4 regions of the Anaerobacillus sp. QJM3NY_32 genome follow, and region 4 is predicted to be linked to each of the others. Evidence: riboswitches for the same ligand, from Rfam matches in the RefSeq annotation. Region 4 holds a riboswitch; each other region holds the start of a gene.
The links. A riboswitch is a leader RNA that binds a small molecule or an ion and turns the genes downstream of it on or off. The one in region 4 is predicted to bind cyclic di-GMP.
Positions count from the first base shown of each region.

Region 1: it holds a riboswitch for cyclic di-GMP, as region 4 does, so the genes downstream of both, AC0VYH_RS02155 (amidase) here and AC0VYH_RS20650 (anti-repressor SinI family protein) in region 4, are expected to answer to the same signal.
Region 2: it holds a riboswitch for cyclic di-GMP, as region 4 does, so the genes downstream of both, AC0VYH_RS11285 (anti-repressor SinI family protein) here and AC0VYH_RS20650 (anti-repressor SinI family protein) in region 4, are expected to answer to the same signal.
Region 3: it holds a riboswitch for cyclic di-GMP, as region 4 does, so the genes downstream of both, AC0VYH_RS05905 (HD-GYP domain-containing protein) here and AC0VYH_RS20650 (anti-repressor SinI family protein) in region 4, are expected to answer to the same signal.

Region 1 covers NZ_CM149684.1:403,550-411,210, reverse strand. The annotation lists gene AC0VYH_RS02195 (YitT family protein) at 1-180, opposite strand, end outside; gene AC0VYH_RS02190 (response regulator) at 440-1,072, opposite strand; gene AC0VYH_RS02185 (sensor histidine kinase) at 1,069-2,097, opposite strand; gene liaF (cell wall-active antibiotics response protein LiaF) at 2,094-2,819, opposite strand; gene AC0VYH_RS02175 (PspA/IM30 family protein) at 2,918-3,562, opposite strand; gene AC0VYH_RS02170 (lmo0954 family membrane protein) at 3,585-3,929, opposite strand; gene ytzI (YtzI protein) at 4,121-4,300, shown strand; gene AC0VYH_RS02160 (YwbE family protein) at 4,278-4,472, shown strand; gene AC0VYH_RS02155 (amidase) at 4,528-5,430, opposite strand; cyclic di-GMP riboswitch class I at 5,473-5,559, opposite strand; gene AC0VYH_RS02150 (HelD family protein) at 5,724-7,661, opposite strand, start outside.
Region 2 covers NZ_CM149684.1:2,110,104-2,117,764, reverse strand. The annotation lists gene gltC (glutamate biosynthesis transcriptional regulator GltC) at 1-209, shown strand, start outside; gene AC0VYH_RS11300 (MFS transporter) at 256-1,662, opposite strand; gene AC0VYH_RS11295 (HAD-IA family hydrolase) at 1,750-2,319, opposite strand; gene AC0VYH_RS11290 (glycine--tRNA ligase) at 2,445-3,827, opposite strand; gene AC0VYH_RS11285 (anti-repressor SinI family protein) at 4,209-4,346, opposite strand; cyclic di-GMP riboswitch class I at 4,372-4,460, opposite strand; gene AC0VYH_RS11280 (hypothetical protein) at 4,686-4,916, shown strand; gene AC0VYH_RS11275 (thioredoxin family protein) at 4,949-5,263, opposite strand; gene egtD (L-histidine N(alpha)-methyltransferase) at 5,341-6,312, opposite strand; gene egtB (ergothioneine biosynthesis protein EgtB) at 6,309-7,595, opposite strand.
Region 3 covers NZ_CM149684.1:1,090,034-1,097,694, forward strand. The annotation lists gene AC0VYH_RS05895 (aldo/keto reductase) at 280-1,122, opposite strand; gene sda (sporulation histidine kinase inhibitor Sda) at 1,331-1,498, opposite strand; gene AC0VYH_RS05905 (HD-GYP domain-containing protein) at 1,557-2,198, opposite strand; cyclic di-GMP riboswitch class II at 2,210-2,293, opposite strand; gene AC0VYH_RS05910 (FAD-dependent monooxygenase) at 2,429-3,961, shown strand; gene AC0VYH_RS05915 (CBO0543 family protein) at 3,987-4,550, opposite strand; gene AC0VYH_RS05920 (VOC family protein) at 4,764-5,183, shown strand; gene AC0VYH_RS05925 (YceI family protein) at 5,242-5,772, opposite strand; gene AC0VYH_RS05930 (superoxide dismutase family protein) at 6,049-6,642, shown strand; gene AC0VYH_RS05935 (ABC transporter permease) at 7,132-7,661, shown strand, end outside.
Region 4 covers NZ_CM149684.1:4,036,133-4,043,793, reverse strand. The annotation lists gene AC0VYH_RS20670 (anti-repressor SinI family protein) at 44-166, shown strand; gene AC0VYH_RS20665 (hypothetical protein) at 179-442, shown strand; gene AC0VYH_RS20660 (DUF5658 family protein) at 471-608, shown strand; gene AC0VYH_RS20655 (helix-turn-helix domain-containing protein) at 799-1,134, opposite strand; gene AC0VYH_RS20650 (anti-repressor SinI family protein) at 1,248-1,367, opposite strand; cyclic di-GMP riboswitch class I at 1,390-1,490, opposite strand; gene AC0VYH_RS20645 (hypothetical protein) at 1,704-1,997, shown strand; gene AC0VYH_RS20640 (GntR family transcriptional regulator) at 2,151-2,789, shown strand; gene AC0VYH_RS20635 (TRAP transporter substrate-binding protein) at 3,106-4,128, shown strand; gene AC0VYH_RS20630 (TRAP transporter small permease) at 4,196-4,666, shown strand; gene AC0VYH_RS20625 (TRAP transporter large permease) at 4,663-5,943, shown strand; gene AC0VYH_RS20620 (SDR family oxidoreductase) at 5,987-6,748, shown strand; gene AC0VYH_RS20615 (SDR family oxidoreductase) at 6,896-7,661, shown strand, end outside.

The DNA.
Region 1 (7,661 bases), 700 kb from region 4:
GTTTAATATGATCATAAACATTCCGACTGACAGGTTCGGGACTAGATGGTTCATCAGAATCGATAAACCACTGACTCCCCCCGTCGCAAGACTATTAGGAGATAGAAAGAAATGAACGTGGGTAGCAACACCGAGCGCACCCAAAGTAATTAGCAGATAAGTTTTGATGTGATGAAGCATCTATTATCCCTCCCGTTGTTTTGTTTTCGTTTCGTAAGCACAATCGGGATTATAATAGGGATTCAGCGCTTTGTAAACAGCCTAAACCTAAGATTTTTAATTGAAGCGGTTACAACTCATAAATAGGCCTTTATTACTATGTTATCTATTGAATTCGACACTAATATACAAGAATTTTCTTAATTTTTTGGTTGCTAAATAAGTAGAATCAACCTCTCTTCATTGTATTAAAAAAAGCAAAAACAGCTTCTGTTTTTGCTCATTTTACAAGGTCATGCTTAAACGCATAAATAACCGCCTGGGTTCGATCATGAACTTCAAGTTTTCCAAGAATGTTGCTCACATGAACCTTTACTGTTTTAAGCGCAATAAACAGTTCATTAGCAATCGTCTGGTTCGCCTTTCCCTGAGCCATTAATAAGAGAATTTCCATCTCTCGATCCGTGAGTTCTTCATGGGGCTGCTTTTGAATTCTACTTCTCATCCGCGACATCATTTTCCCCGTTACTTCAGGTTCAAGAACAGATTCCCCATGGTGCGTTTTTCGAACTGCATTTGCAATCTCCACAGCTTTCGATGTTTTCAGCATATAGCTTGTAGCTCCAGCTTCAAGTGCTGGATAGACTTTTTCGTCGTCTAAGAAGCTTGTTACGATAATGATTTTTGCATCTGGCCATTGTGTAATAATCTGTTTCGTTGCTTCAATCCCATCCATTTCTTCCATAACTAGATCCATTAATATGATATCTGGACGAAGGGATAGCGCGAGGTCTACCCCTTTCTTTCCATTATCCGCTTCTCCAATGACGTCAATATCAGCCTGAGCAGATAAATAAGATGAAACGCCAATCCGAACCATTTCATGATCATCGACAAACAAAACTTTAATCATTCTCTACCCCTCCCAACAAGTGGTACGCTTACTTCCAGCCTAGTCCCTTTATGTGGAAGACTGACCAATTTAAGAACCCCTCCGATTTCGAGTGCTCGTTCATGCATGTTTTGTAATCCATATGAAGCAGCTTTCTTCTCGTCCATCTTAAAACCAACCCCATCATCAACTATTCGTAAGATCGTACGTCCATCTCGATGAATAAGTAGAACATCAAGTGTCGATGCCTTCGCATGCCTTAGTGTATTGGATACACATTCCTGTAGTATACGAAACAGATGGTCTTCAACACCTTTATCGAGCTCAATGGCTTCAAGCTTCCAATTCACTTGTATTGGCACCTTTTGAGACAGTTCGTTCAATAGCTCTTTTATCCCTTCCTCGAGTGAGCGATCTTTCAATGCGGCAGGTCTAAGATGAAGTAAGAGAGCGCGCATTTCTAGTTGGGATTGATGAATGGTTTCTTCAATCATCTTAAGGTGCTTTGTTTCTAGATCATCCGCTACTTCACGACTTTCCGTTATCGTACTCATTAACATGGAAGCAGCAAAAAGTTGCTGACTCACGGAGTCATGTAGCTCACGAGCAAGACGATTGCGTTCTTCGGATACGACTTGTTGAACTCGCTTCTCATGATCCTCTGCTTTCTCGTTCGCAAGCTTCTGGGCTAGTCTTACTTGATCATTCATTCGGTTTTGCAATTTATCAATTTGTTCAAAAACGACATTTAGACTTGTACCACTATAGTTATGTAAAGCACGTCCCTTATCAAGTTCCTCTAGCGTATCTGCAATGTTTTGAATTTCTTTACTTGCATATAAACCTGACATTCCTCCAACAGCCGCTCCAATCATTACACATATAATTGGAACGATTAACCCGAACGGTAAGTCCATTAAATCTTTCTCAAATAAAAGGGAAAGAGATGCCGGTGGGAAAACAGTCAAATAAGCGGCAGAGAAAAGAAAAAATAGCAAGAGTGACAGTAATGCACCAAATAGCATATGACGCTTCATGACACTCATACTCGCTTCACCTCTAAATCTCCAGCAAACATCGAGGTGACTAGTTTTACCTTTTCAGTAGCATCATCATATCCATTCGTTTTATAAGAGAGAACTTGATTAAACACTCCAGGTTCTTCATGTTGTAACAACGTGGCAGATCCGATCATAGCTGAATGTTGAATATTCACTTCGAGTTCATAGGGAATGAGTATTTGCACTTTTCCTACGAAGTTTCGAATCATAATAACGGATTCTCCTTTAGGAAGAACCGTGTAACTTAAATCGATAATCGTTTCACCAAAACCAGCTTGAATGTTAATATCATTCCACTCGTACACATGATCATGTGTTTTCTGTCGACCGGACCACTTGTTTTGCAGCAATGGCTTTTGATGGATCATTCCTTCTTCAGACACTGAAGGTTTTTCAAATACCGGCCTTATTTTCTTCGGTTTTTGTTTGGACTGATAAAACTGGAAGCCAAGATAGACTAATAGAACAAGAAGAAAAAACTTCACGACTACCATATTCATAACGGTCGTTAGAAAGAAAAAGATACCGAGTCCAAGAAAAACTTTTCCTGAAGTTCGTGGAAGACGTTTTCTCCCCATATAAACAAATGCAGCGGAAAGAATTAATAAGAACAGGAGGCCGCCATTTAAAGAAACTTCTAATAGGATAAGAATAACTCCAATTATTAGAAGTCCATTAACAGTGTCAATATGTCTATTTTTCCACACTAGCGTCCCTCCATTCATCCCTCATTTATCGTCATTGCACCTTTTATACTCATGACTAAAAAAGGCGCACGCGCCTCTTTTAGAATACCACTATTTCTCTAAGAATTTGAATTGGTTTCTTGTTTTTTCGCCTTTTTCTCAAGTAAGTGGAACTTTGTATCAATAGTAGACATATCGTAATCTCTATTCACTTTCTTCTCAAGTTGCTCAATATAACTCTCCATCTCATCAAAACGATTAAATGGTTGATCTAGATTCCTTTCTTCCAGAACCAAATCCATCTTATGATGAGCCCTCACACTATTCTCTTTCCCCATTAATTCCATTCGCTTAATCGACATATCTTTAAGCTTATGCTTCATTTTCTCGTACTTTTGTTCAAGACGTTTAAGCTCAAGATCTGCCTCATCCATCAATTGTGATAAGTGGTTAGCTCTTTCTTCATATTGCAACTGCTCTTGTTTTGCGAACTCATACAGCTCAGCCTCGCCTGCTTCATTTGCTAAAACAGCTTGTCCAGCGCGTTTCTCAGCATTTCTTCGCGCTTTATCTAATTCTCTTCTGAATTCTAAAAGTAGCGTTGACTGCCGCTCGACAAGTTTTCTCGCCTTTTCCACTTCTCTTTCACACTGTCTTAAATAGTGATTTAAAAGGGAAATTGGATTTTTCTCCTCCTTCTGGTCAAGTATGCTATGAAAATCAGCTTCAATTGAGTTTTTGATGCGATTAAGTAAATTTGGCATGTCCATTCTCTCCTTTGTTTGATTAACTTTTCTTCAGTTCATCCCATTGCTTTTCAAAATTTGTGAATGGGTCATTGTCTTTCTTATCGTAACTTGCTCCATCCCACTTTTTATAAACGACATAAAGAATGTAGATAGCTACGAGACCAAGAATAGCTGGCATATTCGCCACGGCAGTACTTAAACCGATGAATCCTAAGATCCCCCAGATGACTTTACCAGTTGTTGAATCTGCCTGAATAAACTTCTTAAATGCAATGTAGAGGATGCCAAGGCTAATCATCATACCTACTAATGAACCAAGATTCGACAACAATACAATCGCAGCGATGATCCCAAGTAAAAGCAAACCTGCTTTCTTCATCATAATCGCCTCCTTTCATACTTTGATTCTACCTGCTTACCAAAGCCTCCATAATGAGCTAAAGCTATATATTTATATAGGACCAGCGACTTAGACAGATTAAGCTATATGACAACCCTCGTCAGATCATGTTCTATCATAACCGCGATAATCATGGTAAAGTGAAAGCAGACATCACGGAAAGGAGTTCGGGAATGGTTATTACGATAACAGTCATCGTCGTTGTCATTATGACGATTTTCATTGCCGCTGCTTTTGGAATGGCTGTATCAAAAGGATACAGTGTCAAACATACTGTCGATCCGTTGCCTGAGGAGCAGCATAACGAAACGACAGAGAAAGAGGTTACTGATGAACGGACAGAACAGAAGTAATATAGAACCAGGGAAAACTGTAGATATCGTCTTGAAACAAGATCAGCGTTCAGGGAAAACGACAAGAGGTGTTGTAAAAGATATCCTGACTAAATCCCCCACCCATCCGCATGGTATCAAAGTACGTCTAGAAGATGGACAGGTTGGTCGCGTCAAATCGATTTTATCGTAAGCTGAATTCATAAAAATAACCCCCGGCTGATTTTCAGTCCGGGGGTTCATCTTTATTATTGTTTTAACGCCATCCAACTATCAAGGTAATGTATGGAAAAACCTTGTACTGAAGAGGAATGCTCATATGCAGTCTTTACTTTGAGAAGTTCCTTTATCATGACTGCTTCTCCCTCTTCAAAGAATGAAATGTAGGAAGCTTCTGACGTTTGCCCTGTCTCTACACCAACGGAGATTTTCTTGCCATATTTTTCAGCTAAAGCTATCTCATTGCTAATAAGAGCAACAATTCCATTTGCACCATCAGCACGATCACGGTAAGCCATTAATGTAGTCACATCCGCCGTTTGAATAATCCACTCAGCTAAATTGCCCGATCCATACCGATTGTTGTAAGATTGTTCGTCAAACCAAAAAGGAGTGTCGACACCAAACGATAATCCAAGACTCATCGCACGAGTTTTTCCATCTGATAAACGGTCTTGATAGAAAGCAATCGTTTTTTGATAACTATTCGTCCAGCCAGAATGAAGATAAGGTTCTATATCAAGATGAACACCACTAAACTTTTGATTCTCTGTCGCATTAGCTTGATAGGAATCCAACCAGTTAAATAAGTTCGCCTGATATGTAGCACCATTTCTTGTAGCCCAATTTGGTGCCCCATCTAGAGCATGTACACGAATACCTTTGGATGTCGCATTTCCAATAAATGATTCATAAGAAGATGCCATTACTGAACGATTTATTTGCAAGTAAGCATCGGTTACTTGTTTCTCCTCCATAAACTGAAGGAACTCATTTGATTTCGTTTCAATGTCCCTTGTGTTCCAAATCCATGTAGCAAGAGAAGTGTCCATTTCTATCGCCTCAGCTTTCCCCTCAGGCAAAACCATTATCTGCACAAAAAAGCCCAGTATAAAAAAGAGAATTCCAACAGCAACCGATACATTCTTCACATGTACGCTCTCCTTTTTTTCAACCCAGAGCTCAAAAAGGAGCCTGGCGGTTTGGCAACCATTCGCATTCATGCGGGCAGGCCCATAACTTTGCGTCCCTGCTTTTCAACAGGTTTGCCTTTTTCAGTTTTATATTCCAACTACTTTTATTATCGGCAATAAATAATAAAGAGTTTAGCTTTTTTTGTAGATTGTGTGAAGTAAATGCTCAATGGTGCTAATACTTGAATGTACTAACAATCGCTCATTTCATGGTATGAAATAACAAAGGTAACCTTTAAACAAACGTTTGATTAAACTGGTAGCAATTGTGAAGGAGTATCAATATAAAAGAGTTTTAATTCATGCAATGCTCTTGTACATCCTACATATAGTAATTTCGCATCTGTTGCATGTGGACTATAATTATCTTCGTTAGCATTTGCCAATATAACTCCATCGAATTCTAATCCTTTAGTAAGATAGATTGGCACAATTGATAGTCCCCCTTCATAAGATCGATCATCCGCAGTAATGAGATGCAACTTCTCATCATACCTACTAAGATTGTCATACAAATCATGACATTCCTCTTCGCTCCTACCAACAATCGCTACTGTATTCATACCTCTCTCTTTCATTTCTTTAGCTGATTTTAACAAGCTACTAACATGCCTCTTCTTATCTATTTTGCTTATTTCGACTTTCTTTCCACTTCGAAAAACAGGCACAGCCGGTTGAACCGGTATATCCGCATGAGCTATCACTTCATTCGCAAATTCAATAATTTCTAAAGTCGATCGATAACTTTGTTCAAGTTCCATATAAAGGTCTTTACCGTTGAAAAGCACTCTAAATTCTTCCCAGCTATGAATGCCCTTATATGAATGAATGCCCTGTGCCAAATCCCCTAATATTGTAAAAGATTGACTTCGATTCACTTCTTTCAGAAGCGCCAGTTGAAAAGGTGAAAAGTCCTGAGCTTCGTCAATTACAATATGCTGAAACCTATGTTCTTTATCAATACCGTTCAATTGAAATTGAATGTAAAGGAGAGGGGCAAGGTCATCCGGCGATAATTTCTTCTTTTTTATTCGCTTTGCCGTTTCCAGCACAAGTTCTTCACTTATAACATCTGCTCTTTCTGACTGTGTTATGTAGCTAGGAACATTCGATTGAAAAAGTGATTGATAGAACGAAAGAGCAGTTTGCTTCGGCCATGTTTTAAAATAATTCTTCAGCTGATCGTTTGCTAGTTTGCGATATTCTTTCTTTAAATGGGCTCCCTCTACCGATTTGATCTCACCTTTTATCCAAATTTTAAAACGATTCATCATCATTTCGCGTTTACGGCCAACAGGATATGCAGAAAGGTCTTTTAACCATTGTTCGATCTTCGTTTCTGAAAGCTCTCTTCCTTCAAATGGGTGAAAGGAGCCAACCGGACCGACTGAGTTGCTATAACGATGTATAGCTTGATCAATCCATTTTTTAAATGTCAGTGATCCTTTTACTCTTCCTTCTGCAATTGAAAAATCGAATCGACTCTTCCCAAACCACTTTCTGAGGTCGTGTCCAGATGAATCAATCGTCATCTTTTCTTCAATCGTTTTTATTGTCCAATCTGTGAAGGTTGATTGTTGAATTCCCCCTACACCTAGCTCCGGAAGGACTCCTGAAATATAATCAAGAAACATCCTATTCGGTGCAAAGATAATCATTTTACCCGCTTGAATGGTATCTCTGTATTCATATAGTAAGAAAGCTAATCGATGAAGCGCAACCGTTGTCTTACCACTTCCTGCTGCTCCTTGTATGATAAGTGGCGTCGATCGCTCAGCACGAATAATATCATTTTGCTTTGTTTGTATTGTTGATACGATGTCACGGAGACGGTTATCTTTATTTTCACTCAGACGATATAGAAGAAATTCATCTGAGCCACTTAAATCATCGCTACCTTCTACATAAGTGTCTACGACTCGCTGAAGTTCTTTATCTCGAATCACAATATTTCGCTTCAGCTCTATGTTCCCTTCGATGACGCCATCAGGCGATACATAATAGACATCCTCTTCTGGGCCTGTAAATGCATAGAACATACTCGCAACAGGAGCTCTCCAGTCTACAACCAGAGAATCCTGTGAATCTCCATGTGCTACGCCAACTTTCCCAATATAATACGAATGTGATTCCTTCTCATCCTCTTGAAAATCCATTCGTGCGAAGTATGGTTCTTTTGAAGCTATGAC
Region 2 (7,661 bases), 1.9 Mb from region 4:
CAGCTGGACTTGGCGTAAGTCTACTACCAGAGATTACCCTATCTGAGCAGCTCCCAGGTGAGACAGTCAAAATTGAGTTATCAGAGCCAAACGTCACGAGAACAGTCGGCGTCATTATCCCGCAAGGAAGAGAGTTAGCTCCTTCTGAAAGAAAGTTTTTTGAATTTCTTACCCATTTTTATGAAGTTCTTAACCGATTTGGACAATAAAAAAACCATGTCGAGCGTATACGCTCGACATGGTTTTTTAAATCAATTAACTTTGTGAGGCTTTTGCCGGCATTTTTAGAAAGACGCCGAGAATAAGTCCAGTTAGAAATATAACCGAAGCAGCTAGATACATATGCTCATATCCTGATAGAATCATATCCCTTACTCCATCCGTTATTTTGCTACCGCTAAATGTACTTGAACCTGAAGTCGCAATGAATCCTGCAAGGATAACAGGACCAAGCGACGTGCCAACAGATCTAAATAAACTTACTAAAGAAAGCGCTGCGCCAGCTTCTCGATCAGGAGTTAACTCAAGGATAATGTAATTAAGCGGTGTGCCCATTGTAAATCCAATCCCAACACCAGACAGCACCATACCAAGCGAAAGGGTTAGCCATCCATCTGCTAGATAAGTAAAGACGAGTGAGCCAAGAAGACTTAATGAAAATCCTAATAACACGACTTGTTTGGCGCCCCACTTATCAAGAAGAACACCACCTATAGGTGCTGCAAATCCAGAAGCAACGGCTAAAATTGTCATCACATAACCACCCTGGCCCCTTGATAATGACAAGATAATTTCAGAGAATGACGGTACGAAAATCATACTAATTATCCCAATGCCGGTAATCGTTGAAATAAGTAATGCGAGAACAATATTCCGATCAGTAAAGTAGCTTAATTTCAGTATAGGGTCTGCGGCCGCTTTTTCGACCTTGATCAAAGGGTAAATAAGCACAAGACTGATAAGTAACAATGGCCATACAAGCAATGATTGGATGGATTGAAGAAATTCACTCGTTTCAAGGTTGGTTAGACCTAGTAAAAGGGACACAATTAGAAATGATAGAACAAGCGCCCCACCCCAATCAAGTGAAGGTTTCTTACTCTCTGTTCGGTCATCCGGAAGTTTAAGTCCCATTATGATAATTACAACGGCAATTGGAAGGTTGATAAAGAAAATCCAGCGCCAGCTAAGCTGTGCAACGAAGAACCCCCCTACGTTCGGTCCTAGTATAGTTGCTACGCCAAACATAGCACCAACTAAACCAAGGGCCATACCTCGCTTTTCTTTCGGGAAACTACTTCCAATTACAGCATTCGCTATTGGTATGATTCCCCCTCCACCGAGGGCTTGAATCGCTCTCCCTGCTAATAGAACAGGCAGTGATTGACTAAATCCCGCAAGAAGGGAACCTAGTGCAAATAATGTAATCCCAGCAAGAAAAATACGCTTTCTTCCAAATAAGTCAGCAAGTTTTCCTACAATCGGCATGCTAACCGCATAAACAAGTGTATAGATTGTAACGACCCAAACTGTCCATTTCAAATCAATGCCAAGATCTTCTATAAGCGTTGTTAAGGCAGGAGAAACGATCCCTGAATCAAGCGCGCCTAGAAAAACACCTAATAAGAATGTAATTAAAATAAACCGAAGTTTTTTATCCACGGCAAAACCATCCCCTTCATATTCATATGTGTATTATCACATATGAATATGAAGGACTTCAACTTTTAAATGGCCATAAAAAGCTATTTACGAAGATGGCCATAACAGGTTTTTCAAGTCCTCATAATTAGTAACATATAGATCAGCGCCTGAAGAATCATTCTGAAATAAACACGTTTTCATTCCCACTTCTTTAGCAGGAAGAATATCGAGTACTCTGTCACCAACGGCAAGATCAAGCTGATGCTTGTTATTCAAATGGTGATAGGAAGCAGGATCAGGCTTACGTGGAAATCCATCATCTCCGGCAACAAGATCAGCGAAATAATGCTCCATATTAAAATACTTTAAAATCGTGATCACCTCTTCACGCGGTTTATGAGTCATAATGACATTTAATTCAGCTTTTTGAAGAATTGTTTTCAAACCTGGAAATGGTGGTTTATCTTCTGGTGACAAGGCATTATCCATTTCACGAAACGTTTTAATTTGTTCTTCAGTTAAATGAAACACTTCCGTTGCATGACGAAAAGACACTTTTAGCTCTTTTAAAATATCTTCTTCCTTTACATCTTTAGAAACTAATTCTTTCATTACTTTTGTAAAAGCAGGGTATGTATCAAATAATGTGCCATCAAAATCCCATAGAATCTTCACTTACTATTCACTCCTTATTAGTTATACAACAAGTTAGCTTAATCTCGTGGGTAAACGATCAATAAGAATCATTGTTATTCTTCATTATAAAGAAAAGCCGCTCGTATTTTGAGCGGCTTCCTACATTAAAATTGTGTTTTTTCTTCAAGAAAGCTTTTCAGTTCAGAAATCGGCATTCTCTTTTGTTCCATTGTGTCACGGTCACGAATCGTCACTTGTTGGTCTTCAACAGAATCAAAATCAAATGTAATAGCGTACGGTGTACCAACTTCATCATGACGACGGTAACGTTTACCAATTGAGCCAGCCTCATCATAATCAACCATAAAGTATTTCGAAAGTTCCGCATGAACAGCACGCGCTTCTTCAGAAAGCTTCTTAGATAGAGGGAATACAGCAGCTTTAAACGGAGCGATCGCTGGATGGAAGTGCATCACACTTCTAGTTGTGCCATCTTCAAGCTCCTGTTCCTCATATGCTTCAATCAAGAAAGCAAGAGTGACGCGGTCAGCACCAAGTGAAGGCTCAATGCAATAAGGCACATACTTCTCCCCTGTTTGTTGATCGTGATAAGTGAAATCTTCATTGGAATGTTCCATATGCTGCTTTAAGTCGTAATCTGTTCGTGAAGCAACACCCCAAAGTTCGCCCCAGCCAAATGGGAACTTGTACTCGATATCAGTTGTTGCATTACTATAATGCGACAGCTCATCTTCTGCATGCTCACGCAGTCGGATGCTATCTTCTTTTACACCAAGATTTAGAAGCCAGTTTTTGCAGTACTCTTTCCAATACTCATGCCACTCTAATTCGTTACCTGGCTTACAGAAGAATTCAAGCTCCATTTGTTCAAATTCACGAGTACGGAATGTAAAGTTACCTGGTGTAATTTCATTTCGGAAGCTTTTTCCAACTTGCGCAATACCAAAAGGCACTTTCTTACGCATAGAGCGTTGAACATTTTTAAAGTTTACAAAGATTCCCTGCGCCGTTTCTGGGCGAAGGTAAATTTCACTCGTGCTCGATTTAGTTACACCTTGATGGGTTTTAAACATAAGATCAAATTGACGAATTTCTGTGAAATCTTCACTGCCACACTCAGGGCAAGTAATATGATTTTCTTTCATCAAACGCTCCATTTCTTCAAATGAAAGGCCGTCTGCAATCATGTCCTCTTCATCAGTAGAAAGAGCGTCCTCAATTAATTTATCTGCACGATGACGTGTTTTACAGCTTTTGCAATCAATTAAAGGATCATTGAAATTACCTAAATGACCTGAAGCTTCCCACGTTTTTGGATTCATTAGAATGGCGGCATCTAGACCACTGTTATAAGGTGATTCTTGAACAAACTTCTTCCACCATGCATCTTTAATATTTTTCTTAAGTTCTACACCAAGTGGTCCATAATCCCACGTATTTGCTAGTCCACCGTAAATATCAGAACCAGGGAAAATAAATCCTCTGTGCTTTGATACTGAAACGATCTGATCCATTGAAATTGTCATGTCATTCTCTCCTTTTTTCTCAATCAATATAAAAAGCTCCCAATCCATGGACAAAAAATGTCCAGGGACGAGAGCTTATGCACCCGCGGTTCCACCCTAGTTGATGCAAATAAGGCATCCACTTTGAGAAACGTAACTCCAGACTGCCGTTTCATCAGACCTCGTTCGGGCTTCCACCGTCCCCGAATCGCTAAAGTCAAGGTTATTCTGACTACTATTTATCCTTCATAGTTAGTATGGTTTATGTATGCAATTGATATGACATATGATACAAAAAATATTGCCCTAAAGTCAAGGATTATTCATTTCACACCGTATTTGCTTTCATCAAAGCTTATCACAAAAAAACGACCTTAAAGGTCGTCATTCATTTATGTATATTCATAGATGTCGGTTTTTGTCTTGTCTTAAGAATGCCTGTACCTCTTCTTTCTTCAATCCAAGTTCCCTGGCAGCCCTCATGAGAATAACCCATTCTTGATCAAGTACCTTCTTAGGCTTAGGTTTCGCCATGGTCATTCTTTTCTCCTCCTTCTTGGGTTTTCCAGGAGGACCAGCCGTCATCGTTGGAGAACCAACATTAGACCTGTGTCTTTGCGTCCCACCCTTTAGGATGGTTTGCCCTTGTCTGGAGAATTCAGAAATGACACATTCCGACCTTAAACTTACAAAACACACAGCTTTTTAGTGAATAAATGCGATTATCGAGAAGTTTGACGTTATATGCTACTAATATACCAGTTATCTGATGAAAATTCAAAATATTTTTAAATTTTCATTTCTATTTCTAACATCCTAGGATTTCACTCATATCCTAACTGTATTCCCTGAATATATTTTTCACAAAGGAAGAGTGATATGCAGAGAAATCATATTAGTACCGCCTGGAGCGGCAAACATGTTGTACTACTTCGTTGTGAACCCACCTCTAGTACCGTAAAAACCATGTATAAAAGTCTTCATGCCCCAACAGAACCATTACATCCCCATTGTAGTGAGACACTTTCTACTTACCTTAGCATTGGATATACAGTTGCATTTGTTCATTCATTAATCGACGGCTCCATTGAATATGTTCTAACAAAATAAAAGAAGGTTGCCTTCGCAACCTTCTCTTTTGTTTAGAATTGACTTAAATATTCTTTCACCTGATCTGGATTTTTGGTATTCGCACTATGCAAGTGACCAATCTTTTTGCCGTCTTTATAGACAAGAAGGCTCGGGATACCCATAACATCATTTTCCTCTGTAATTTCAGGGAATTGTTCAATATCGATTTGAGCCCATTGTTTTTCATGATGAGCATTCATTATATCATCAATAAAAAAGTCAAGGCGCTTGCAATCCGGGCACCAGTTAGCTTCATATTTTAGAATGGATACGTCATTATTGTTAATGAATGACTGATAAGAATCAGCTGTTTCAATCTTCTTCATGATTATCTCTCCTTCACCTATATCTTCATTAACAATTATATCGAAATAATCATTGAATGTCTGTAAGAAAGCTTACGTTATTTCACACTAAGATAGTGCAAACTGAAAAGCTGTTCTTGATCAGTCCATGTTTTCATTGATGTGAAACCTGAATTCTCTGCTAACAGTTTAAATTCCTCTAGACTATATTTATAGGAATTCTCCGTATGAATCGTTTCATGGTTCTCAAAATGGATATGTTGATCACCAACGGTCACCATTTGCTCTAGCATACTGACAAGATGCATCTCAACCCTTCCCAGATTAGCATTATAATAGGCGTAATGCTCAAACTGATCTAGGGAGAAATTCGCCCCTAACGAAAGATTCAAATGACGAAGCATGTTTAAATTAAACTTTGCAGTTACTCCCTTGCTATCATTATAAGCACGATGCAGAAGAGATGGTGATTTCTTTAGATCAACTCCAATTAATAATCCATCATTACTTGATAGTGTACTCGAAATTCTTGATAAAAACCTTTCTGCTTCTTGCTTCTCAAAATTACCGATTGTAGAACCGGGAAAAAAGACCGTCTTTTTTTTAGAAGGATCAAGCAGATGTTCCGGCAGATGAAAGGCATTTGTATAATCCGCAACAATACCAGTAATTTTAATGTTAGGATAATCAAATGCCAATTGTGCTGCAGACTCTTTCAAAAATGTTTTCGATATATCAATAGGACTATATTCTTGAATCAATCCAGATTCAAGAAGAAGTCTGATTTTGCGACTTGCCCCACTTCCAAATTCAATAACCCTAGATTCTTCGCCAATGTAAGCAAGAATATCATCAAGAGACTCTTCCATTATTCCAAGTTCCGTTCGAGTCGGATAATATTCTTCTAGCTGTGTGATTTCTTCAAATAGCTCAGATCCATATTGATCATAAAGAAATTTAGGCTCAAGCTTCTTATTAGGAGCTGTCAATCCCTTTAAAACTTCTTGAAGTCGATCAGATTGTTCTGGTAAAAGATCAACTAGCTGAATACTTGGCGAAGTTTTTATCATAGCTCATCATCTGCAAGACGAATGCCGGTAAATTGCCAGCGTTTATCTGGACCAAAGAAATTTCGATAGGTCGGGCGAATATGAGTTACGGAGGTAACACATGATCCGCCTCTTAGAATCATCTGACTGCTCATGAATTTTGCATTATACTCACCCAACGCCCCGTCAAGCGGTTTATTACCTGGGTAAGGCATATAAGGACTTTTCGTCCATTCCCACACATCTCCATAGGCTTTTTTAATTATACCTTCATTTTTCTTGACCGATGCGACGGGATGATAGATGCCATCTTCAACAAAATTACCCGCAATCGGCTGATCGCGAACTGCAAGTTCCCATTCGGACTCAGAAGGAAGTCTTTTACCTACAAAGCTTGCATATGCTTCAGCTTCGTAGTAGCTAATATGTGTAACAGGTTCTTCTAAATTTAGTGGAACTAACCCATGAAGCGTAAAGGTATACCACTCCCCATCCTTTTCAACCCAATGCAACGGTGCTTGCCAATTTTCTTTCTTTACTGTTGCCCAACCATCTGATAACCAGTAGGTCGCTTCTTTATAACCACCAGCTTTAATAAACGCAAGATATTCCCCGTTCGTTACTGTTCTAGTCGCTAACTTAAATGGCTCAAGCCAAGATTTATGTATTGGACGTTCATTATCAAAGGAAAAACCATCATCTTCATTTATACCCGTTTCAATCAGCCCTCCCTCAAATGAGATCCATTCTAATGGTGTAGCTTTTTCTTTAGAATTAACCTCAAGTGAACGGTAGACGGGTTTCAATGGATTAATGGAAAAATTATATTTAATGTCTGTCATTAAAAGCTCTTGATGCTGTTGCTCGTGATTCAATCCGATTTCTACTAAATCAGCAACTTGGTGAAGTTTACTATCGTCAATTTCTTGAATAAGAGTAACCATTTCTTCATCAATATCAGATCGATAGCTTCTAACTTTATCTATACTTGGCCTGCTCAGCAAGCCTCTTGCATGGCGAGGGAAATAACTTCCTACACTTTCATAGTAAGAGTTAAATAAGTATTCGAATTCTTCGTGAAACGACTTGTAATTTTCACAGTATTCTTTCAGAATAAACGTTTCAAAAAACCACGTCGTGTGGGCCATGTGCCATTTGGGAGGACTTACATCTGGAATCGATTGAATAGTGAAATCCTCCGTTTCAAGTGGTTCCACTAAGGTGTTCGTCATTGTGCGTGTTGCTTCATAAGCATGAAGCAATTGTTTTCGTAATTCGTTTAATTGAATGGATTGTTGTACCATAAGTTCCTCCCCCAAAATCTTAATAATTTATGAACATAAAGTTTTACCCTAGTTTTAACTAAATTA
Region 3 (7,661 bases), 1.4 Mb from region 4:
CATATAATTTCCATATTATCCATTCATTATCTACCGAAATTGAAGTCGTTTTCAAGTACTAATTCTGAAGCGTACAATGGATGTCTAAATGATATTCTAAAAATGGTTGAAAGATACAACCAAAACAGCAACACCAAGGAAAAGTAAAGAGTCTGATTTAGCTATCAAATCAGACTCTAGAACAGTATATATTTGTTTATTTGCAGCTCTAAACAGAACCTGTTATGGCTGCAGGGCATCCTTTTCTAGTTGGTTAGTTGAATCGTTAGATGGAGAAATTTAAAATTCTTCATAAGTAGCTGGATCTTGATCATTCAATCGTCCATTTGGTTTCGTTAATTCAGCCATCATCGCCATTTCTGTTTCATTTAAAGAAAAGTCAAAGATAGAGAGGTTCTCAAGCTGACGTTCTGGAGAAGAAGATTTAGGAATCGGGATGGATCCTAATTGATAATGCCAGCGTAAAATCACCTGAGAGACTGATTTGTTATGTTGATTTGCAATTTGACTGATCGTTTCATTTTCTAAAATGTCAGTCACTCGAGCTAGCGGACTCCAGGATTGTGTTTTGATGTTGTTTTGTTGATGAAATCTTCTCTGATCTTCCTGGTTGAAGAAGGGGTGTAGTTCGATTTGATTGATGCTTGGCTTTACGCCGGTTTCCTTTTCCAATTGTTCTAGATGCTCCGGAAGGAAATTACATACGCCAATCGAGCGAATGAGTCCCCATTTCTTAGCGTCAATTAATGCTTGCCAAGCTTCTGGATAAAGACCTTGTTTAGGGTTCGGCCAGTGAATGAGGTACAAATCATAATAATCCAGGTTGGCTCTATATAACGACTCTTGAATGGCTGTAACAGCTTTCTTATATTCTTGATAGCGACCTGGTAATTTAGAAGTGACGCGCAGTTCATTTCTAGGAACTGTACTTCGACGAATGGCTTCGCCTACGGTTCCTTCGTTTTCGTAATTGTAAGCTGTATCGATGAGGCGATAGCCAACGTCAATCGCACTATTAATAGCGGTTGCCCCTTCATTTCCATTTAGCAAGTAAGTACCGAAACCGATAGCGGGTAGTGTAAGACCATCATTCAATGTTAGTTCTGGGATTGATTCCTTCAACAAAGATCATTCCTTTCAATAATACTTAACTTTTTTATCTCACTTTAAATCTACCACTTCCTAAAAAATGCAAACATATGTAAGCGTATTAACAGTGAATTTATTTGTGAAGGGAGATGAAATCAATTAAATTTATCAAAAAAAGCTTATTGGCCAGTTGTGACCAGATAAGCATTTTTTTAATGTAGCGTCATGAGAGGCTGTCTCATCAAGTGAAATTGGCGATTTGTTCGTAACACTCCGTACGTGTTTGGGGAGGATTGATGCCTCTTCGGATGATTTCGCTCGTTAACATTTCAATAAAAGCTTCATCTAATTGAAGAGTATACGCATCACAAAATGCAATTAGTAAATCCTTAGTTGATAAGAGTCGCAATCTATTCGCCCTCCCTGTTGTATTTGGTTTTGTTTAAACGGTTATTGAATAGCGCTGCTTAATTTTGACGTTTGGCATAATCAAAATAATGAAGCAGAACCTTTTTCCCTTTTAGCCGTTTTTCCAAATAAGAGATAAACAAGGAGGTAGTGGATGGCTCATAGAAGTTATTCCGATGAACGTTAATTTCATGAATGGCTGATTGGTCAGAACGTTTTGGACGATAAGCTCGATCAGACGTCATCGCAATGAAGCTATCGATGACTCGAAGAATCGAAACAGATCGAGGAATTTGTTCATATTGTAATTGATAAGGATAGCCAGTACCATCGCTATTCTCATGATGATTTAGTATAAGAGACGGCTCAATATCAATCTCTGGAAAATCATTAAGTAGCTCTATTCCAAACTCTGGATGCCGCTCGACATACTCTTTCTCATAAAGGGTTAGTGGGCTCTTTTTTTGAAGAATTTCTGTTGGGACAAGTAGTTTACCGATGTCATGTAGCAAAACAGACTCAAGAAAGCGCCGTTTCAACAGTGATCGGAAATTGTAATGCAAACAGAAATCAATAAAGTAGCTCGTAGTTTGTACTGAATGGAGAAAGCTATGAGGGTCGTGACGTCTTAGGAGTTCCATCATTCGCAGTGTGTGTGATGAAAATAAATTAGCGTGCCCGTACAATGTACACTTTTCCATGTTCATTCTCCTTTTTAAGGAGCCGGTTGCACTACTTGCTCCCTATCACTCAAGTGCCCAGGCTAGAATGATAGTTCATCGCATTCTCTTTTTTTGTGGTTCTCTTACTGAGGTATCTTGACATAAGGATATACTTATATAATAAATACCATAAAAAGGTGAATTTGTTAACTGTTTTCTTTGATTTTTCAGTTTTTTTATTTGGAATGCCAATGAAAGGAGGTTGGGAAATGAATTCTGACGTACTAATTGTTGGCTCAGGTCCTACGGGTCTTGTATTAGCACTCCACCTAGCGAAATATGGAGTTTCATTTCGGATCATCGAGAAAAATGAGGGACCCGGAGAAGCATCGCGTGCGCTAATTGTACACGCTAGAACCCTAGAATTTTATAACCAAATGGGCTTCGCAGAAGAAGTCATCCACCGGGGGATTAAAGTGAAGTCTATCCAATTTCGAGAAGGAATGAAAGCAAAAGCCAACATCAATTTTCACGATCTTGGAAAAGGATTAAGTCCTTTCCCATTTGCCCTAAGCTATCCGCAAGATGATCACGAGCAGCTGCTAATTAACAAATTAGCCGACGAAGGCGTTGAGGTAGAATGGAAGACAGAGTTGGTTTCATTTATGGATGAAGGGGACCATGTTCAAGCTGTTATTAAAAAAGATAATAAGGAAGAGCGGAGTGAGTTTTCATATATATGCGGGTGTGATGGGGCACACAGTACCGTTCGAAGAGAACTTGCTTTTGATTTTCCAGGTGGAACGTATGAGGAACGTTTTTTTGTGGCGGATGTTAAAGCGAACACTGGCCAGTTATCTGAAAGTAGTTTAAATGTGTATTTAGATTCTGACACCTTTTACCTGTTCATGCCAGTTAGAAGCACGGGAATGGAGCGGATTATTGGAATAGTTCCTCGCCATTTAACCGATCAAAGCTCAGTTGCGTTCAAGGATTTCCAGTCGCTGATCGAGCAGAGAACAGGCATAACGATTCAGCATGTGAACTGGTTCCAAACGTACAAAGTTCATCATCGCGTTAGCAGTCATTTTAGAAAAGGACGTGCCTTTATTGCCGGAGATGCTGGGCACATTCATAGCCCGGCTGGCGGACAGGGCATGAACACCGGTATCGGGGACGCGGTGAACTTAGCGTGGAAGCTAGCCGCAGTGCTGCTTCAGAAAGCGGATGAAGCTATTCTTGATACGTTTGAAAAGGAGCGCATTGGCTTTGCGAGAACGCTAATCGATACAACAGATCGAGCATTTACTTCTATTATAGGCGATCACATGACGAGCAGATTACTGCGCAAAATCGTTATACCGAACGTGGCTCCATTTGCGCTTCGTTCCTTTTCAATTGCTCGAAAAGCAGCCTTTAGAAGGCTTTCTCAAATCAACATTCATTATCGCGAAAGTCATCTTAGTGATGGTACAGCGGGGGAAGTTCATGGTGGAGATCGCCTGCCATGGATTCAAACAAATTCATGCCATAATTATGGAGCGCTTAAGTCAATGGATTGGCAGCTTCACGTATATGGTCAGGCAAATGAAGCCGTTAAGGATTTTGCCAGGGTATCTGGATATGCTCTATATGAGTTTAGCTTTGAAAAAGCAATGACGAAAAAAGGATTGCAGGAAAATGCGCTGTACCTGATCCGTCCGGATGGTTATGTAGCCTTAGCGGATAGTGAACAGAAAGTGGAAAGATTGAAGCAGTACGTATCAAAATTCAATATTTTATCTTTATATAAGGAGACTTAAGTGCAAAGTTCAGTTATTTTTGTCCTTAAGTCTCCCTGCTTTGTTTAGACATTGTGATGAAAATATCGGTAATCACTTTTGCTACATATATAACGAATAAGTAAGCCCCTAATAAAACAAACCAATTCGTGTATAACTTAAAGAGGTCGAGCCAAATTAAAATCGGTTTGAAAATAAATGTGAATCCTACAGCAGAAAGCGTGCCATATAACCAATAGTTTTTCTTATGTGATAAGCACCACTGATAAAGCAAAATAAAGTATACAGGGACAAGAGCCCCATCGATACTAATGCTTGCAGGTAATTGCGGAATCGCAATATAAGGGTAGTCCCACCAGGATTTACGAACGCCTAATGCATCCACATAAGCAGCTATGACATGAACGGAATACCCAAAAAATCCGAGCAGAAAAATTTTGCGTCGATCGATTCGAAAATAAAGGATAATAAGCGGTACGAAGATGAACGCTAAAATAAGCCAGAACTGCCAGGTTGTATAGTCAGAATAACTTTGCCAATAATGATTCGCTTTCTCTTCAAGCTCTCTTCGCAACGAGACAAGTTGATCAAACTGCTGTTGTCGATCCATGATGAACACCACCTTTATGGGGTAGTATTCTACGCAAAAATAGTTGTTATTACGTTCTGTAGAAATTTTCTTAAAGGAAGGCTGTGTACGGTGAACGTGTTGATTCATTTTTCTTATGCGTCATAAAAACTTTTGGGAAATGGATAAGGAGTTTGAGGTTTCATAGCGAAATGAATAGAGGAGGTATTTCATTTTTCTAAGGAGTGTGATCGAATGGCTCAGACGGCGAAGCACGTGTTTGTGAATTTACCGGTCAAGGATCTCGATAAATCCATCGCTTTTTTCTCTGAAATTGGCTTTGAATTTAATCCACAGTTTACGGATGAGAATGCGACGTGCATGGTGATCAATGAAAATACATTTGTCATGTTACTTGTAGAGGAGTTCTTCAAGACATTCACGAAGAAGAACCTTACGAACGCCAGAGAATCAACGGAAGTCATTATGGCCCTTTCTGCAGAAAGCAATGATGAGGTGGATCAAATGGTGAATCGTGCGCTTGCAGCTGGAGGAAAAGCTTCGAATGATCCCATCGATCATGGATTTATGTATGCCTGGAGTTTTCAGGACATTGATGGGCACTTGTGGGAAGTGATGCATATGGATGAAAGTGCAATTGAGCAGGGAGAATAGCTTCATAAACCAAAACACCTCATCCGTTAGGGGATGAGGTGTTTCCGTATGCTTTCACTTATTCTGCAACGACAAACTCAAAGTTACCTTCGAATTTCACGTCTTTTCCAAGCAAGAACCCTCCTGTTTCCATCGCTGCATTATACGTCATGCCGTAAGCTTCACGGTTCACCTTACCGGAAACGTCAAAACCAGCTACTGTGCTACCGTCAAGTGGGCTTTTTGATTTGCCATTGTATTCGACCGTGAACGTTTCTTCTTTCGTTACCCCTTTAATAGTAAAGTCGCCAGTAACGTCATACTCTCCATCATCTTTCTTTGCAATAGACTTACTTTGGAATACCATATTTGGGTATTGATCTGCTTCAAAGAAATCGCCAGAGCGAAGATGACCGTCACGATCTTCGTTACCTGTATCGATTGATTTTACAGAGATAGTGACTTTAATGTTTGCGGAAGTCAGGTTATCAAGATCGCCGTTGAAATCGACGTCAAAGTCAGTAAATTCACCTTTTGCTTTTGAAACCATCATATGCTTGATTTGAAAATCTAAACTGCTGTGAACCTTATCTAGTGTTAAAGTAGCCATTGAAAAATTCCTCCTCAGGATTGTTGCTTTTTAGTATAGATTAAAGATAACGTAAATTTATCTCGAAGTCAAGATACTTTAAGTTAAGACATTATAAATATTCTTTCAATATTTCGTGCAACTTTTTATCCACGTTTGAAACGTCTTGCCTCATACTAAAGCCTCTTTTTAGTCATAATCCGGTAGTTAATTGGAAGGAATTTGGATTTGTCGGGTTTACTGAATGGAAAGTGGTGTCATGATGGTAAGTATAAAGGGAGAAAAGGAGCTGTTTCGATGAAAAGATGGAAGATTCTTTTACTAATGATGAGTGTACTACTTGTGTTAGCCGCCTGTGGAGGAGGTAACGAAGAAGGAACAACAGATAACGAACCTGAAACGACAACGGAAAATGCTGGTGAAAGCGATCAGGAGCAAATGGAAACGATCACTGTCAGCATGAAGAACCAGGATGAGGAAGAGATTGGTACAGCTGAGTTGATGGAACATGATGGTGCAACGATGATCAGTCTTGACGTAAGTAATTTACCAGAAGGAGAGCACGGTTTTCATATTCATGAAACTGGATCATGTGAAGCGCCAGATTTCAAATCGGCAGGCGGTCATTATAATCCCGGTGATATGGATCACGGTACGGAATCCGAAAATGGACCACACGCAGGAGATATGGAAAATATCGAAGTGGCCGAAGACGGAACACTACAAACCGATATTATGAATGATAAAGTAACCCTAAAAGCAGGAGAAGAAAATTCGTTGCTAAAAGAAGGCGGAACAGCCATTGTCATTCATGCTGGTGCAGATGATATGGAATCACAGCCATCAGGAGATGCCGGAGATCGTATTGCGTGCGGTGTGATAGGTGAATAAGTGAGAAAAGGTGAAAAAGGATTTCATGGGTTTTGAGCCGTGGATCCTTTTTTATGTATTTCAAGCTATGGAAAACAGAGGACAAGTAGGAGGAAGGGCGTTTGTGAGCCGCCCTTATTTGTTGTTTGGACAATAAAATCATATTATAGCCAATATACAGCGATAAGCATCGCAAAAGCCACTGATTCCGTGGTGGGAGAGCGCTACTTTATTAAAATGTAAGATTTTCATACATGAAAATTAAAAATTCGCAGAAAATTCAGGGTTAGTACTTTGATATTAGGGTATTAAGATAGAGTTAACTCGAAAACATTTGTTTTGCCTTCCAAAGGAAAGCTGAAATGAAACTTTCTCATTCGTATAAACAAATGTTTGTTAATACGAGTGAAAAGACAGTTGATCAAAGAGGGTGAAAGTTCGTTCGTAGGTTGGTAATTTGTACCTAATTTGATACAATGATGAAATTGAATGAAAAAGGAGGTTATCGTATTGGACAAGTGGATGAAATTTCTCGAGGTAAACGCTCCTCGTATTTTTGATTTAGCGATTGAGCACACGATACTCGTCGGCTTAGCGATCATTGTTGCGCTTATCATTGGCGTCCCTCTAGGCATTTACTTAACAACAAATGATTATTTAGCTGAGACGATTCTGCAAATTGCTTCTGTCATGCTTACGATTCCGAGTATTGCTTTATTCGGTATTATGATTCCGGTCTTCTCGATCGTCAATCAGGGAATTGGTTTTGTTCCAGCTTTTGTAGCACTGGTTCTGTATTCGCAGCTCCCCATTATACGTAATACATATACCGCCATTCGTAACGTAAACCCTGAAATGCGAGATGCAGCAAAGGGTTTAGGGATGAAAACGAGTCAGCGACTGCTTCGCGTCGAAATTCCGAATGCGTTCCCCATCATAATGGCAGGTATTCGAACAGCCGTTGTACTTAACATCGGAATCGGTGTCATCGCTGCTTATATTGGTGCAGGAGGACTCGGTGTTCTTATCACTCAGGGCAT
Region 4 (7,661 bases):
TATTAATGTCGTTTATTGCTGAATTATATAAGGGGGATGGGGAATGAAAACGTATACTGACGAAAAATTGGATCAGGAATGGGTGACCCTTATTTCAATTGCAAGAAGAATGGGATTATCTAAGGAGGAAGTGAAGGATTTTCTAATCAATTCCTCAAAAAAATAAGGAGGAATGATGGTGATCAAATTAGGGGAAGGGACTTTTGTCTCTTATATTTTAGGGAAGAGGATTAAAATCATTGCGGTTGATAAACAGATCGCCAAACTCTACATCAATGACGAATATAAAGGGAAGTGCGATTTATCTTTTATTCTAGAGAAAATCCACGGACTTGAAAATAAAGAACAAGACATCAAAGGAATAATCCGAGATGAACAGAAAATGTACGATGAACTTAGGGAGATTATACAAAACCAAAATATATCGTCTCATTATGAATAAAGGGAAAACGTAGGAGCAGTTTTTTGTTATTTATTTAGCATGGATTAACGCTCTTGATGGATTTATCACATATTGTGGAGTTCAAAATGGATGGATCGGAGAAGTGAATCCATTAATGCGAATGCTATTTCAAATGGATCCACTTGTTATCCTAATGTATAAATAGGTTTGTCTCTTTTTTTGATCGCCTTACTTTTAAAATTTCATCACTTTAAATCCGGTTTAATACGGATTTTATTAATCGTGGCTTCAACATTATATTCTTTCATATTGTGTATCCACGGCTATTAGGTATATATCCTGTTAACTAAATAGATAAGAGCCTACTGGAAGATGTCGGCTCTTAAAAAAACAATTTATTGATCAGATCCCTGTTTGGCACGCCACTTATTAAACTCCAGAAACTCCCTGAACTGGTCCTTACTTATACCAGACTCCATTGCTTCTTTAACGATCTTTTTCCATTCCGAGTCTAACTCACTCTGATGAATAGGATCATCTCCCTGAAGTAGTACCTCTACCGAAACATCAAGAACATTAGATATTTTATCTAGGAATTGGATAGAGGGATTTGATTGTATATTTCGTTCAATTGAACTCAGATATGACTTGGCCACATTCGCACGTTCCGCTAATTCTGAAAGAGATAACCCTTTGCGTAAACGATACTTCTTTACTTCTTCACCTATCACGTGTATCCCTCCGATGCTTCGACAAAATTCTTTGATTGTATGTAATTATACCAGTATGTTATTGTTCCGTAAATAGAACGAAAGCGACGTCCGTTCCGCCGCTTTCGTTCAGGTTACATTCCCTCATTTTTGAGAAACGCTTTGATTTCAGAAATTTTGATGCCCAATTCCTTCGCTTCTTTCATTAATTTAATCCATTCCTCGTCCAGATTTTCTTCCGTATGTACGCCCATGTAACTCCTCCTTAAACTCTTTCCAGGTAGTTCAGCCATCATAGAAGCCTTCTATCAACAAGCTTCCTTAGATCTGTTTACTTTGCGCCCACTTTTTTTCAAAAATGGTTGCCCTTTTCTGGAGGATACTTTGTACGATCCATCATATATTTATGAAAATCCTACTATTATAATAGGCCATTAAACCTACGAAATGTGTTGTAATTTGTAAAAAATATCAAAAATATATGACTTTTTTTGTAAATAAATAGCTTTTTTTAAATTTGGTGTTAGGAAAATACATACATCCACTTGAGATGGTCAAAATAGGACTATTACAACGATGGAGGTTTTTCTATGAAAAAGTGGATGTTGTTACTGATGACGATGTTTCTTTCCCTGAGTATTGCGGCTTGTTCGAATGCAAATGAAGAAGAAGGACCGGTAGAAGATCCCGAAATGCAAGAAGATACACCAGAAGATGAAGAGAATGTTAACGAAGACGATGGAACGATTGATCAGGAAGACGATGATACAATGAATAAGGATGGTTCAGAAGAAGGCGATAAAGATGAAGATGGTAACATGGATGAAGGGGACATGGACGACACTGAAAAGCAACCGAATGATGAAACTGAAAACCAGCAATAGGGACCTTAACGGGTCTCTTTTTTTAATTCTCTTATAATGATGTTTCAAATTATATATAATGGTATTATATATAATTTGAAACATCATTTATAAACATTTTTTACTCGTTACAATGTAAAAGCTTTTAATACTATTTGAAAAGGGTTGGGAAAAATGGAAGAACGAAAACCAAGTAAACAATCGTTAGTCTCCTTAAAGGATAAAGTTAAAAAAAATTTAAGAGATGATATTATTTTAAACAATCTAAAGCCTGGAGATCGAATAGTGGAAACAGAAGTAGCAAAGAAGTTTGGAATAAGCCAGGTTCCTGTTCGAGAGGCCTTAAGAGGATTAGAAGAAGAAGGGCTTATTCGCACGGTTAAGTATAAAGGAGCTTTCGTTACTGAAATTGATAAGGTGGAAATGTACCATATATTTTCAATGAGAGCAGAAATTGAAACGAATGCATTAGAAATTATTTTACCTAATTTGAGAAAAAAAGATATAGGAGAACTTTATGACATTGTGGATCGAATGAAGTTCGGTAAGCCGGAATATTTATTGCAATCTGATTTAGATATGGAGTTTCACCGAACCATTATTCAATGGTCCAAAATAGAAGTCTACACTAGAATATGGAATATGCTAACTGGACATATCAGGAGGTATATTACAGCGCTCAATCCTAAAGTTCAAATCCGTCCTGATGAAGTATATAAATATCATTTAGATCTGGTGAAATTAATGGAAAAAGGTGATGTAGAAGAAGTTCAGGAAGCTTTCAGAGAACATATTATGAAAATGGTTAAATAAGAAGTCAGAAGAAATCATATAAAAAATCACTAATATAATAGTGGGATTATATATATAAATTATGTTTTTATATATAATCCCTAGACATGCCATTAATTATTATATATAATCACTATATATTATATATAATGATTAATGGCTTTTATTATTGCATAAGTAAAGGGTATAACAATGATTAAATTTTCTACACTTTGTAAGCGCTAACAGGTTTGCGCAATAAGGGTTAATCTACATAGTGAAAGGTTTTTGAAATTTGGTAGCTACAGTAATTGACCATTGCTGTTTTATACAATTCTATTTACCTGGAGGGAAAAAGATGGGGAGAAAGTTTAAGGGTATTTCAATTTTCTTGTTAACAGTCGTTCTTACGATCAGTCTAACGGGGTGCGGTGCGAGTGAAAGCAGCACATCAGCTGGGGATGGAGAAACTATTAGGCTTAAGTTAGGACACAATCAACCTACTAGCTCCCAATTTCATGCTGGTGCTGAGAAATTTGCAGAATTAGTTGCAGAAAAGACAGATAGTCAAGTGGAGATAGAAGTATACCATGATAGTCAGCTAGGAGATGAGGGTGAGCTGGCAGAGGGCACTAAGATGGGGACAGTGGATATTTCTCTAGTTGCTTCAGGTAGCGTTACAAAATATTATCCGCGATATTCTATATTCGATCTTCCCTTTCTTTTTAGAGACGCAGAGCACGTAGATAAGGTTTTGCAAGGAGAAGTTGGACAATTACTTGCGGAAGAGGCTGAAGAAAAGGGTGGCTTCAAAGTCATGAGTTATTGGGAATCGGGGTTCAGACACTTTTTGAATAGTGCTAGACCTATTGAATCTCCTGAAGACCTTAAAGGATTAAAGATTAGAACGCCAGAATGGCCAGTATTGATTTCAACGACAGAAGCTTTGGGGGCAAATCCTGTGCCGATGCCATTTTCTGAATTATACATGGCTTCCCAACATGGTGTAGTGGATGGACAAGAAGGACCAGTATTTGCAATTAAAAGTTCTAAGATGTATGAAGTACAGGATTATATGGTCCTTGATGGCCACACGTATACGTCAATGTTGCTCATTATGAACCCTAAGAAATTCGATAAGCTCCCTGCCGATATTCAAGAATCTTTATTGGAGGCTGCCAAGGAAGCGGGAGATTATGAAAGAAAATTGATCCGTGATAAGGAAAAGGAAGAGATCAAGTTTCTTGAAGATACTGGAGAGTTACAAATTGAGAAGGACCCCGATAAAGATGCATGGAGGAAATCCGTACAGTCTGTATACGAAGAGTACGGTGAGGAATTTGGAGAAGATTTAATTCAAAAGATAATTGATACAAAATAACAAATCTAGGGGCGAATTCATAAGCGCCCCATCTGTTATTTCATTATTACAGTCAGGGGGGAGAAGCTTGAATAAAAGTGCCGCAGTAGGTAATCGAATAGAAAGCATTATGGGGAAAGTTATTTTAATTTTAATGTTAGTCCTTGTGACTTTGGTGTTTATGCAGGTCGTTCTCCGATATGTTTTTTCAAGCGGAATGGTGTGGGCGGAAGAGCTCGAAAGATTTATATTTGTGTGGTTAATGTTCTTAGGCATAACGATGGGGATCTATAAACAAAGACATATCGCGATAACATTTGTTGTTGAAAAGATTGAGAAGTATTTTAAGGGAGTGAACGTGGTTATTCACATCATCACAGGGGCGTTCTTCTGTGTGCTAACCTGGCAAGGGACTATGTTTGTGATTGAAAACTTTTCAGGAACTGCTTCGGTATTGCCTATTGGAATCGGTTATATTTATTCAATTATTCCCCTATCAGGCATTTTGGCGATTATCTTTATTATTCTCATAAACGTTAGAGGGAAGGAGAATTTATGATAGCGCTTTTATTTATTTCGTTTTTTCTACTCCTTATTTTCGGTGTTCCAGTAGGTATTTCTTTAGGTGTAGCATCCATTTTTACAATATTGTATGAAGGTTCAATTCCGTTATTGGTCGTTCCACAAAAGATGTTTATTTCAATGGATAGTTTTACGTTATTAGCCATTCCTTTCTTTATGCTGACAGGTGTCATTATGGATAAAAGTGGATTAACGCAAAAGCTTGTAAACTTTGCTGACTCGATCATTGGATGGACGAGAGGTGGGATGAGTTATGTAAGTGTTTCCTCGGGTATGCTGATGGGTGGAATATCTGGCTCAGCACCTGCTGACACGGCTGCTTTAAGCAGTGTTATGACGCCAAGTATGGTGAAAATGGGCTTTCCTGCAAGGTTTGCTGCTGCTCTACAAGCGGCATCTGGTTCGATCGGGATTATCATTCCCCCGAGTATACCAATGGTTGTCTTAGGTGGAATAGCCAGTATTTCAGTTGGAAAACTTTTTCTAGGCGGGATCATCCCAGGGTTACTAATTGGTATTTTGCTTATGGTAGTGTCCGGATTTATTTGTTCGATAAAAAACTATGGATCTTCTGAAAAGAAAAGATTTTCTATTTCTTATTTTATAAAGAGTTTTAGAAAAGCAATCTTACCTCTAATGGCACCAATTATCATTGTGGGAGGAATATTAACCGGGATTTTCACACCTACTGAGTCTAGTGTTATCGCAGTAGTCTATACGCTAATTCTGGGTTTGGCCGTCTATAAAAGCATAAAATTTAAAGATATGACTGGGATTTTTGTTGAAGCAATTATCAGTTCTGGAAATGTGTTGCTTATCATTGCAGCTTCATCTTTGTTCAGTTGGATTCTCATAAGTCATAATTTCCCGCAGATTTTAAGCAATCTTATTTTGAGTATATCAGATAACCCTATTTTTATTATTTTAGTTATCAATGTCATTTTCATAGTCGGTGGGATGTTTATTGAGGGACTTGCTTTATTGATTATGTTTGTCCCTATTATGTTACCGATCGCTATGAGCGCTGGTATGGATCCTGTTGTTTTTGGTGTGATGATTGTTATTAATATTGCGATTGGCACGCTAACTCCACCAGTAGGAGTATGTTTATTCGTCGCATGTTCATCTTCAGGTGTAAAACTGGACCACGCTATGAAGAGTGCAGTTCCCTTTGTAGGAGTTCTATGTGTCGCGCTATTACTTATTGTCTTTTTCCCGACAATTGTTACCTTTATACCTAACTTAATAGAGTAGTGGTTAATAGAAATCGAATAGTCAACTAAAAAGGAGAATGGAAATGAGCTTACAGTTGTTTAATCTAAAAGGTAAGGTAGCTGCTATTACAGGAGCTACAAGAGGGATAGGCAAATCAATGGTAGTAGCATTAGCGGAAGCGGGAGCAGACATTGCTCTCCTTCAAAGAAACCCGGAGCAATTAGACATAAAGAATGAAATAGAAACTCTAGGAAGAAAGTGTGTGATTATTCCCTGCGATTTGGAAGATCAAGATCAGGTGAAGAAAGCAATTCCAAATGTCATCAATCATTTCGGTAGAATCGATATTTTGATCAATAATGCTGGAATTCAAAGAAGGTCACCTTCTATAGACTTTTTAGAATCAGACTGGGACGATGTGATTAATATTAATCTAAAAGCCGTATGGCTTCTGTGCCAGGAAGCTGGTCGATACATGGTGCCTGAAGGACATGGGAAAATTGTGAACCTGGCTTCTTTACTTTCATTTCAAGGGGGGGTTACCGTACCAGCTTATGCGGCCGCTAAAGGTGGGGTGGCTCAGTTAACGAAGGCGCTCTCAAACGAGTGGGCAAAACATAACGTGAATGTGAATGCGATAGTCCCAGGTTATATTGCAACGGATATGAATACGGCAATATTAGAAGATGCTACCCGAAACTCCCAAATATTAGATCGTATTCCAGCCGAGAGATGGGGCGATCCAGAAGACTTTAAAGGTACAATTTTGTATTTAACTTCCGCGGCGTCTGATTATGTACATGGACATCTATTGGCAGTAGATGGAGGATGGTTAGGTAGATAGAATGAGAGAGGCAGAAAAGTGTTCCGTTTATCGATAGTGGATAAACGGAACACTTTTTGTTCGATCAAACAATCTTCGTTTCTTGATAAATATTGGTCTTAAAAAGTTGGATTGCGGGAATAGTCAGAAAAAAGGAGAGTGCTAAATATGAAGAAGGTAGCCGTTATAACAGGTGGTGGATCTGGAATTGGAGAAGCCGCAGCTAAACGCTTTGCAAAAGAAGGCCTTCGAGTTTGCTTATTTGATTTGAAGGAAAGTCGAGCTGAACAAGTGAAGGAGTCGATCGTAAAAAATGGCGGAGAGGCGTTTGTCCTTGATGTGAATGTGGCCGATGAAGAACGAGTTACATATGGTTTGAAGGAAGTTGTTAACAAATGGGGACGCATTGATATTCTGTTTAACAATGCAGGAATTAATGGCACACTGAATCCGATTGAAGAAATGAAGGTTGATGAGTGGGATCAGACGATTGAAACAAATTTAAGAAGTACTTTTCTAATGGTGAAACATACAATCCCTTATATGAAAGAAGATGGAGGGAGTATCATTATTACTAGTTCCATAAATGGCAATCGGACTTTTTCGAACTTCGGTATGTCTGCTTATAGTACTTCAAAAGCAGGACAGGTAGCCTTTATGAAAATGGCTGCTCTTGAACTAGCTCAATATCACATTCGCGTAAACGCCATTTGCCCTGGGGCAATCGATACGAACATTGATCAAAACACAGACAAAAAAGATGGTGTAGAAGAAATTGAAATTCCAGTAGAATATCCTGAAGGAAGTCATCCGCTTGAGCAAAAACCAGGTTCGTCACAACAGGTGGCAGACGTCGTTTACTTTCTAACTTCTGATGCATCCAGTCATGTAACAGGGACAGAGATGTATGTAGATGGGGCGGAATCGCTGTTAT